Regions from separate parts of the Streptomyces sp. NPDC101165 genome, predicted to be linked through region 2. Evidence: riboswitches for the same ligand, from Rfam matches in the RefSeq annotation. Region 2 holds a riboswitch; the other holds the start of a gene.
The links. A riboswitch is a leader RNA that binds a small molecule or an ion and turns the genes downstream of it on or off. The one in region 2 is predicted to bind glycine.
Positions count from the first base shown of each region.

Region 1 (4,411 bases), on a different contig from region 2:
GTGCCCTGCGTTCGGAGACAGCTTAAGCGCCCGGTAGCTCGGGGCCTCGTGTTCGGCTGCGGGTGCGGGTGCGTGGTGGGTTCTCGCACCCCGCGGCGGAGCCGCAAATCGGACACGGCCCCGCGCCCCTGGGGCGGCTGCCCCTACGTCGGCTTCTAGTGGCCGGACTGGTAGAACGGGCGCACGTTCGTCCTGAGCCAGTCGGCCACCGGGTCCTGGGCCACGTCGAGGAGGACCAGGTTGACGGGCCACTTGACCGGGACTTTGCCGAGGGCCTTGCCGAGGGCGTCCAGGGGGAGGGCGCGCAGATCGCCTTCCCACTGGGAGAGTTCCACGCCCACGAACAGGGCGGGGTCGGCCGTCTCGACGGCGGCGAGGCAGCGGCGGGCGGTGACGACCACGCCGGTCGCGGCGAACTCGGCGGAGGCGGCGGCCAGGAAGTCGACCGGGTCGTCCTGCCAGTCGGGCTCGAAGAGGCGGACCCGGCCGCCGGAGCCGGGGCCGTCCAGCGGGGTGCGGCCCACGCGGCACAGCTCGGCCACCGCCTCGGGGGGCAGCGGGAGCCCGACCACGCCGTCGGGGTTGACGACGATGCCGACCTGCGGAGGCAGGCCGCGGGCGAACTCCACCGTCGGCGCGATGGTGTACGACATGTGGGGGCCGGTCGCCTGGCGGAGCTGCTCCTCGGAGCTGAAGACCGGGACGTACACCTGGCCCTCGATCTCCATCGTGGGCAGGTCCAGGGGGCCGCTCTGCGGGCCGCCGCCGCTCGGCAGGGGGATCCAGAGGAAGCTCCGGCCCAGCACCTCGATGATCCGGCCGCCCGCGGAGGGTATGCCGAGGGCGGCCGAGAGCACCTCCTCCAGCTCGTTGCCGGGCCAACCGCCGTGCGGGTGGGGGTGCGTCTGTGCCGGGAAGTCCGCGGGAGTGTCCGCCGGGAAGTCCATCTGCCTACCGCCTGCTGGGAACCATGCTGTGAATCAGAAGGCTAGCGGGTGCCTGTGACAGTGACCGGACCGATCAGTCGGTGAACGCTATGCGGCCCAGGACGTCCGCCGCGTCCCGGTCCAGCAGCACCGCCGAGCCGCAGCCGGCGGGCAGCTCACCGCGCTCCACCGCGCGCAGCAGCCGGGCCGTCGTACGGCGATGGCGGCTGAAGGCGTACCGGGACACGCCGCGGCCGCGCTCGCGCTGGCCGTCGCGGGCCGTGCCGGGGGTGACGTCGAGAAGGAGCAGGTGCAGGGTGCCGCCGCGGCGGCGGGCCTCGCGGGCCAGCCAGGAGCGCACCCAGGACTGGGTGCCGCAGTCGTGCACGACGACTCCCTCGCCGGTGCGCAGGGCGCGGCGCAGTCCGGCGTAGTGGGCGAGGCGGACCAGGGGTCGGTAGAGCGCATAGGGGAGGAGGCGGGGCATGCGGGCGTCCCAGCGGTCGCGGGTGGCCTGGGAGTCGATGCGGTGGCCGGGGACCGCACGGTGCATCAGCGTGGACTTGCCGCTGCCGGGCAGGCCGGTGATCACCACCAGGTCGGCGGGCCCGAAGAGCAGGGCGTGCGGGCTGCGGCCCCCGCGGTCGCGCAGGTCGCGGACGACCGGGGCCGGGCGGTCGGCACAGCGCTCGCGGGCGGGGGCGGAGGGCTGCTTGGGCACCGCGATGCCGGTGGTGGTGGCGTAGGCCGTGGTCCTGTTCACGGTGATCGTCCTCCCCTGTGGGCTTGGTCGTCCCCTGCCCCTCACATGTAAAGAGAAGGTAATGCGTCGCGTCCAGTGGTTGGGTGCGCGTACTGCCACAGGTCGGTTACAGATGCGGGCCCTGACGGGTGGGGGCAAGGCGTGCAATGATGTGCCCGCCAACTGCATACCGGCCGCTTGAATCCGCGCGGGAGAGTTCCCAGCAGCCTTCGCTGGGACGCCGAAGGAGCAAGTCCCTCCCTTGAATCTCTCAGGCCCCGTTACCGCGCGGGCGAGGCACATCTGAAAAGCGGGCCGCTGTGTCAGTGGCTCCACCCAAGGTGCAAGCCGTGGTCGTCCCTGTGGCGGTCTCGGCGAACCTCTCAGGTTCCGATGACAGATGGGGAGGAACGACCTCGCCCGTCATGCCTTGGGAGACGACCGACCGATGAGCAGTACCGAACTCCGTCACACCGCGTTGGATGCCCTCCACCGCTCGCTCGGTGCGACGATGACCGACTTCGCGGGCTGGGACATGCCCCTGCGCTACGGCTCGGAGCGCGACGAGCACCTGGCCGTGCGCACCAAGGCCGGCCTCTTCGACCTGTCCCACATGGGCGAGATCACCGTGACCGGCGCCGAGGCGGCGGCCCTGCTGAACTTCGCCCTGGTCGGCAACATCGCCTCCGTCGGCGTCGGCCGCGCCCGCTACACCATGATCTGCCAGGCCGACGGCGGCATCCTGGACGACCTGATCGTCTACCGCCTCGCCGAGACCGAGTACATGGTCGTCGCCAACGCCTCCAACGCCCAGGTGGTGCTGGACGCGCTGGCCGAGCGCGCCGAGGGCTTCGACGCCGAGGTGCGCGACGACCGTGACGCGTACGCGCTGATCGCGGTCCAGGGCCCCGAGTCCCCCGGCATCCTGAAGTCCCTCACGGACGCCGACCTGGACGGCCTGAAGTACTACGCGGGCCTGCCCGGCACGGTGGCCGGCGTCCCCGCCCTGATCGCCCGCACCGGCTACACCGGCGAGGACGGCTTCGAGCTGTTCGTGAAGCCTGAGCACGCCGTGGAGCTGTGGCAGGCGCTGACCAAGGCCGGCGAGGGCGTCGGCCTGGTGCCCTGCGGCCTGTCCTGCCGGGACACCCTGCGCCTGGAGGCGGGCATGCCGCTGTACGGGCACGAGCTGACCACGTCCCTGACGCCCTTCGACGCCGGGCTCGGCCGCGTGGTGAAGTTCGAGAAGGAGGGCGACTTCGTGGGCCGCGAGGCGCTCACCGAGGCCGCCGCCAAGGCCGAGCAGAACCCGCCGCGGGTGCTCGTCGGTCTGATCGCCGAGGGCCGCCGGGTGCCGCGCGCCGGGTACGCCGTCGTCGCGGGCGGCGAGGTCATCGGCGAAATCACCTCCGGCGCCCCCTCCCCCACCCTGGGCAAGCCGATCGCCATCGCGTACGTCGACGCGGCGCACGCGGCGCCGGGCGCCGAGGGCGTCGGTGTGGACATCCGCGGGAGCCACGAGCCGTACGAGGTCGTGGCACTGCCGTTCTACAAGCGCCAGAAGTAGACACTGGGCGCGGTCCGTCGCCACGACGTGACGCTGCGCACATTCACCTGCTCTTCAGCAGTCCCAGCAGTCCCCCATTCATCAGCACTCCCGCGCGTACAGGAGAATTCAGGCCATGAGCAACCCCCAGCAGCTGCGCTACAGCAAGGAGCACGAGTGGCTGTCGGCCGCCGACGAGAACGGCGTCGCGACGGTCGGCATCACGGAGTTCGCGGCCAACGCGCTCGGTGATGTCGTCTACGCCCAGCTCCCCGAGGTCGGCGACACGGTGACCGCGGGCGAGACCTGCGGCGAGCTGGAGTCGACCAAGTCGGTCTCCGACCTGTACTCCCCGGTCACCGGTGAGATCGTCGCGGCCAACCAGGACGTCGTCGACGACCCGTCGCTGGTGAACTCCGCCCCCTTCGAGGGCGGCTGGCTGTTCAAGGTGCGCATCGCGGAGGAGCCGGCCGACCTGCTCTCCGCCGACGAGTACACCGCCCAGAACGCCGGCTGAGGAGTCGTAGCCGATGACTGTCCTGAACACGCCCCTGCACGAACTGGACCCGGAGATCGCCGCCGCGGTCGACGCCGAGCTGAACCGCCAGCAGTCGACCCTGGAGATGATCGCCTCCGAGAACTTCGCACCGCTCGCGGTGATGGAGGCCCAGGGCTCGGTCCTCACCAACAAGTACGCCGAGGGCTACCCGGGCCGCCGCTACTACGGCGGCTGCGAGCACGTCGACGTCGCCGAGCAGATCGCCATCGACCGGATCAAGGAGCTGTTCGGCGCCGAGTACGCCAACGTGCAGCCCCACTCCGGCGCCTCCGCGAACCAGGCGGCCCTGTTCGCGCTGGCCCAGCCCGGGGACACCATCCTCGGCCTGGACCTGGCGCACGGCGGCCACCTGACCCACGGGATGCGGCTGAACTTCTCCGGCAAGCAGTTCAACGTGGTCGCCTACCACGTGGACGTCGAGACCGGTCTGGTCGACATGGCCGAGGTCGAGCGCCTGGCCAAGGAGCACCGTCCGAAGGTGATCATCGCGGGCTGGTCGGCGTACCCGCGCCAGCTGGACTTCGCCGAGTTCCGCCGGATCGCCGACGAGGTCGAGGCCTACCTGTGGGTCGACATGGCGCACTTCGCGGGCCTGGTCGCCGCCGGTCTCCACCCGAACCCGGTCGAGCACGCGGACG
Region 1 is NZ_JBIWPG010000017.1:165,208-169,618, forward strand. Features, by position in the region: gene ACIRVH_RS32485 (enhanced serine sensitivity protein SseB) at 156-947, opposite strand; gene ACIRVH_RS32490 (AAA family ATPase) at 1,021-1,689, opposite strand; glycine riboswitch at 1,868-1,965, shown strand; gene gcvT (glycine cleavage system aminomethyltransferase GcvT) at 2,117-3,235, shown strand; gene gcvH (glycine cleavage system protein GcvH) at 3,351-3,731, shown strand; gene glyA (serine hydroxymethyltransferase) at 3,745-4,411, shown strand, end outside.
Region 1: it holds a riboswitch for glycine, as region 2 does, so the genes downstream of both, gcvT (glycine cleavage system aminomethyltransferase GcvT) here and gcvP (aminomethyl-transferring glycine dehydrogenase) in region 2, are expected to answer to the same signal.

Region 2 (4,411 bases):
GTACGCCCACGAGATCGGCAGGATGCCCGCGCTGCCCCAGGGCGCCGCCGAGATCGGGCCGACGCCCGTCTCCGGGCCGGCCGCCGGCTGCAGCGGGTGGTTGGGCAGGTGCGGCGCCAGGTGCGAGCGGACCGCGACCGGGCCGACGCCGGGGCCGCCGCCACCGTGCGGGATGCAGAAGGTCTTGTGCAGGTTCAGGTGCGAGACGTCGCCGCCGAAGTGGCCCGGCTTGGCGAGGCCGACCAGGGCGTTGAGGTTGGCGCCGTCGACGTAGACCTGGCCGCCGGCCTCGTGCACCTGGGCGCAGATGTCGGCGACGTGCTCCTCGAACACACCGTGCGTGGACGGGTAGGTGATCATCAGGACCGCCAGCTCGTGGCGGTACTGCTCGATCCTGGCCCGCAGGTCCTGGACGTCGATCTCGCCGTCCTCGGCGGTCTTCACGACGACCACCTTCATGCCGGCCATCACGGCGCTGGCGGCGTTGGTGCCGTGCGCGGAGGACGGGATCAGGCAGACGGTGCGCTGCTCGTCGCCGTTGGCCCGGTGGTAGCCGCGTACGGCCAGCAGACCGGCCAACTCGCCCTGCGAACCGGCGTTGGGCTGGAGCGAGACCTTGTCGTAGCCCGTGACCTCGGCGAGGCGGTCCTCCAGCTCGTGGATGAGCGTGAGGTAGCCCTCGGCCTGCTCGGCGGGCGCGAAGGGGTGCAACTGGCCGAACTCGGGCCAGGTGACCGGCTCCATCTCGGTGGTCGCGTTGAGCTTCATGGTGCAGGAGCCCAGCGGGATCATGCCGCGGTCGAGCGCGTAGTCGCGGTCGGCCAGCTTGCGCAGGTAGCGCAGCATGGCGGTCTCGGAGCGGTGCTCGTGGAAGACCGGGTGGGTCAGGAAGTCGTCGGTGCGCAGCAGCGCCTGGGGCACGGTCTCCGCGGCCGTCACGTCCAGCGCCTCGATGTCGCCCTCGACGCCGAAGGCGGACCAGACGGCGGCCAGCTGGGCCCGGTTGCTGGTCTCGTCACAGGCGAGGGAGACGTGGTCGCCGTCCACGAGACGCAGGTTGACCCCGTTCTCCAGGGCGGCGGCGACCACCTCGGCGGCCTTGCCGGGCACGCGCGCGGTGAGGGTGTCGAAGTAGGCGCCGTGGACGATCTCGACACCGCCGGCCTTCAGGCCCTCGGCGAGGATCGTGGCGTAGCGGTGGGTGCGGCGGGCGATGGCGCGCAGCCCCTCGGGACCGTGGTAGACGGCGTACATGCCGGCCATCACGGCGAGCAGCACCTGCGCGGTGCAGATGTTGCTCGTGGCCTTCTCACGGCGGATGTGCTGCTCACGGGTCTGCAGCGCGAGGCGGTAGGCCCTGTTCCCGTCGGCGTCGACGGAGACGCCGACCAGACGGCCGGGCAGGCTGCGCGCGAACTTCTCGTGCACCGCCATGTAGCCCGCGTGCGGCCCGCCGAAGCCCATCGGCACACCGAAGCGCTGGGTCGTGCCGACGGCGATGTCCGCACCCAGCTCGCCCGGCGAGGTCAGCAGGGTGAGGGCCAGCAGGTCGGCGGAGACGGTGACGAGGGCGCCCAGCTCGTGCGCCTGGTCGATGACCGGCTTGATGTCGCGTACGGCACCGGAGGCGCCCGGGTACTGGATCAGCACGCCGTTGATCTCGCGCGCGGCGATGTCGGCCGGGATGCCGTCGCTGAGGTCGGCGACGACGACCTCGACACCGGTCGGCTCGGCACGCGTCTCGATGACGGCGACGGTCTGCGGCAGCGCGTCCGCGTCGACCAGGAAGAGGCCCTTCTTGTTCTTGCCCATGCGCCGGGACAGCGCCATCGCCTCTGCGGCGGCCGTGCCCTCGTCCAGGAGAGAGGCGCCGGAGGTGGGCAGACCGGTCAGCTCGGCGACCATCGTCTGGAAGTTCAGCAGCGCCTCGAGGCGGCCCTGCGAGATCTCCGGCTGGTACGGCGTGTAGGCCGTGTACCAGGCCGGGTTCTCCATGACGTTGCGCAGGATGACCGGCGGGGTGAAGGTCCCGTAGTACCCGAGCCCGATCATCGAGCCGAGCACCTGGTTGCGGTCGGCGAGCGAGCGGAGCTCGGCGAGCACCTCGGCCTCGGTACGGGCACCCGGCAGATCGAGCGCGTCGGCGTTCTTGATCACGTCCGGCACCGCGGCGGCGGTGAGCTCGTCGAGCGAGCCGTAACCGACGTGCGCGAGCATCTTGGCCCGCGCCTCCGGGTCGGGTCCGATGTGGCGCTGTTCGAAGGGGATGCCCGCTTCGAGCTCGGAGAGCGGGGTGCGATGGGCGGTCATTGCGGAGGCCTCCTGGTCTGACGCGACCTTCGAGGGGCACCACGGCGGTTGCCCCGACGGCCTCCCCCTCTGTCATCAAAACCTGAGAGCTTCACCGGGCGCCCGAAGGGCCCGGCTTTCACCGTCGGTGAGGGCGCGAGCCGTCGACACTCGCCCTGCTTTCCAGAGTGACCTCGTCCGTGCGGTACGTGTGCCTGAGAGATTCCGGGGAGGATTTGCTCCTTCGGCGCCTCCGAGGTGGTCGGAGGACTCTCCCGCACGGGGTCAGCAGCCGCTGCCAGCCTACCAGCGAGGTCAACGCCTGGGCCCTCGAGTGGCCGCCTCCTTGAATGTGCTCTTTTGTAGTGCTTACGGATGAGTTGCGACCAAGTGGAGGGAGAGGGACCGTGCAGACCGACATCGATCCGCGCAACCTGATCGGCCGCAAGGCGTTCGACCGCAATGGCACCAAGATCGGCACCATCGACGAGGTGTACCTCGACGACGCCACGGGCGTGCCGGAGTGGGCGGCCATACGCACCGGCCTGTTCTCCCGGGACGCCTTCGTCCCCCTGGAGCCCAGCGAACTGGTGGAGGGCGCCCTCCGGATCCCCTTCGACCGTGCGCTCATCAAGGACGCCCCCGACTTCGGCGTGGGCCGCCACCTCTCCCCCGAACAGGAACTCCAGCTCTACCACCACTACGGCCTCGACGCGGCCGCACCTCCTTCGGTACCGGACCACGACTTCGGCAAGCTGGCGGGCACGGAGGAGGTCTGATCCTCGGCCGGGTTGAGCGGGTGGGCGGCGTCCGTTGCCGGAACCAACGGCAACGGCTCGGCCGACTCCAGCGCAGGATCGTCGACGAAGAACGTACGGACCCGCCCCGGCTCGGACTGAGGTGTCTCGAAGCGGACAGTGACCCGCCCCAGGCCACTGCCCTGCACCCAGCCGTGCCCGTACTCGGCGTGCCGCACGTCGTACCCGGCGCGCCACTGCCGCCCGGCGGGCTCCGGGCGGTCCTCCACGGCCTCGGGCACGACCTCTTGCGACGCCTCCACGGCCGCGGCCGCGTCCCGCTCGCCGGCCGCGGCCTGCGCGAACAGGTCCTCCTGGGTGTAGTCGGCGAGTCCCGAGACGCCCACGCCCAGCAGCCGTACCCCGCCCGTGGTGTCCACGGACTCCAGCAGCCGCGCGACCGCCTCCCTGATCACCGTCGGATCGTCGGTGGGCCCACGGAGCGTCTCGGAGCGGGTCAGCGTCGAGAAGTCGTACCGCCGCACCTTCAGCACGATGGTCCGCCCGGACAGCCCGGCCCCGCGCAGCCGCCCCACGCACCGGTCGGCGAGCCGCTGCACCTCCAGTCCGACCCGCATCCGGTCATGGATGTCCACGTCGTAGGTGTCCTCGACCGACACCGACTTGGTCTCCCGCTCGGCCACCACGGGCCGGTCGTCGTGCGCCAGTGCCATCGCGTACAGCGCGTGCCCGTGTGCCTTGCCGAGCATCCGGACGAGTTCGTCCTCTCCCGCCTCGGCCAGCTCCTCGACGGTGGTGATCCCGGCCCGCCGCAGATGGTCCCCGGTCGCCGGCCCGACGCCGGGCAGCGTCCGCACCGACATGGGGCCCAGCAGCGCCCGCTCGGTCCCGGGCTCGATCAGCACGAGTCCGTCGGGCTTGGCCTGCTCCGAGGCGATCTTCGCGAGCATCTTGGAGGCGGCCAGCCCCACCGACCCGGTCAGCCCCGTGACGGTCCGGATGTCCGCGCGCAGCTTTGTCCCGGCCAGCCGCGCCGACGCCTCGTCCCAGGCCGCTCCCCCGGCCTCCAGATCCACGAACGCCTCGTCCAGGCTCAGCGGCTCCACCAGCGGCGACAGCTCCCGCAGCAGCGCCATGACCTGCTCGCTGACCGACTTGTACAGGGCGAAGCGCGGCACGAGGTACGCGGCGTTCGGCGCCAGCCTGCGCGCCTGGGCCATCGGCATCGCCGAGTGGACCCCGAAGACCCGGGCCTCGTACGAGGAGGTGGCCACCACCCCGCGCGGTCCGAGTCCGCCCACGACGACGGCCTTCCCGCGCAGGCTCGGCTTGGATGCCTGCTCCACCGAGGCGAAGAAGGCATC
Region 2 is NZ_JBIWPG010000010.1:381,754-386,164, forward strand. Features, by position in the region: gene gcvP (aminomethyl-transferring glycine dehydrogenase) at 1-2,310, opposite strand, end outside; glycine riboswitch at 2,483-2,577, opposite strand; gene ACIRVH_RS23610 (PRC-barrel domain-containing protein) at 2,697-3,068, shown strand; gene ACIRVH_RS23615 (DNA polymerase IV) at 2,990-4,411, opposite strand, start outside.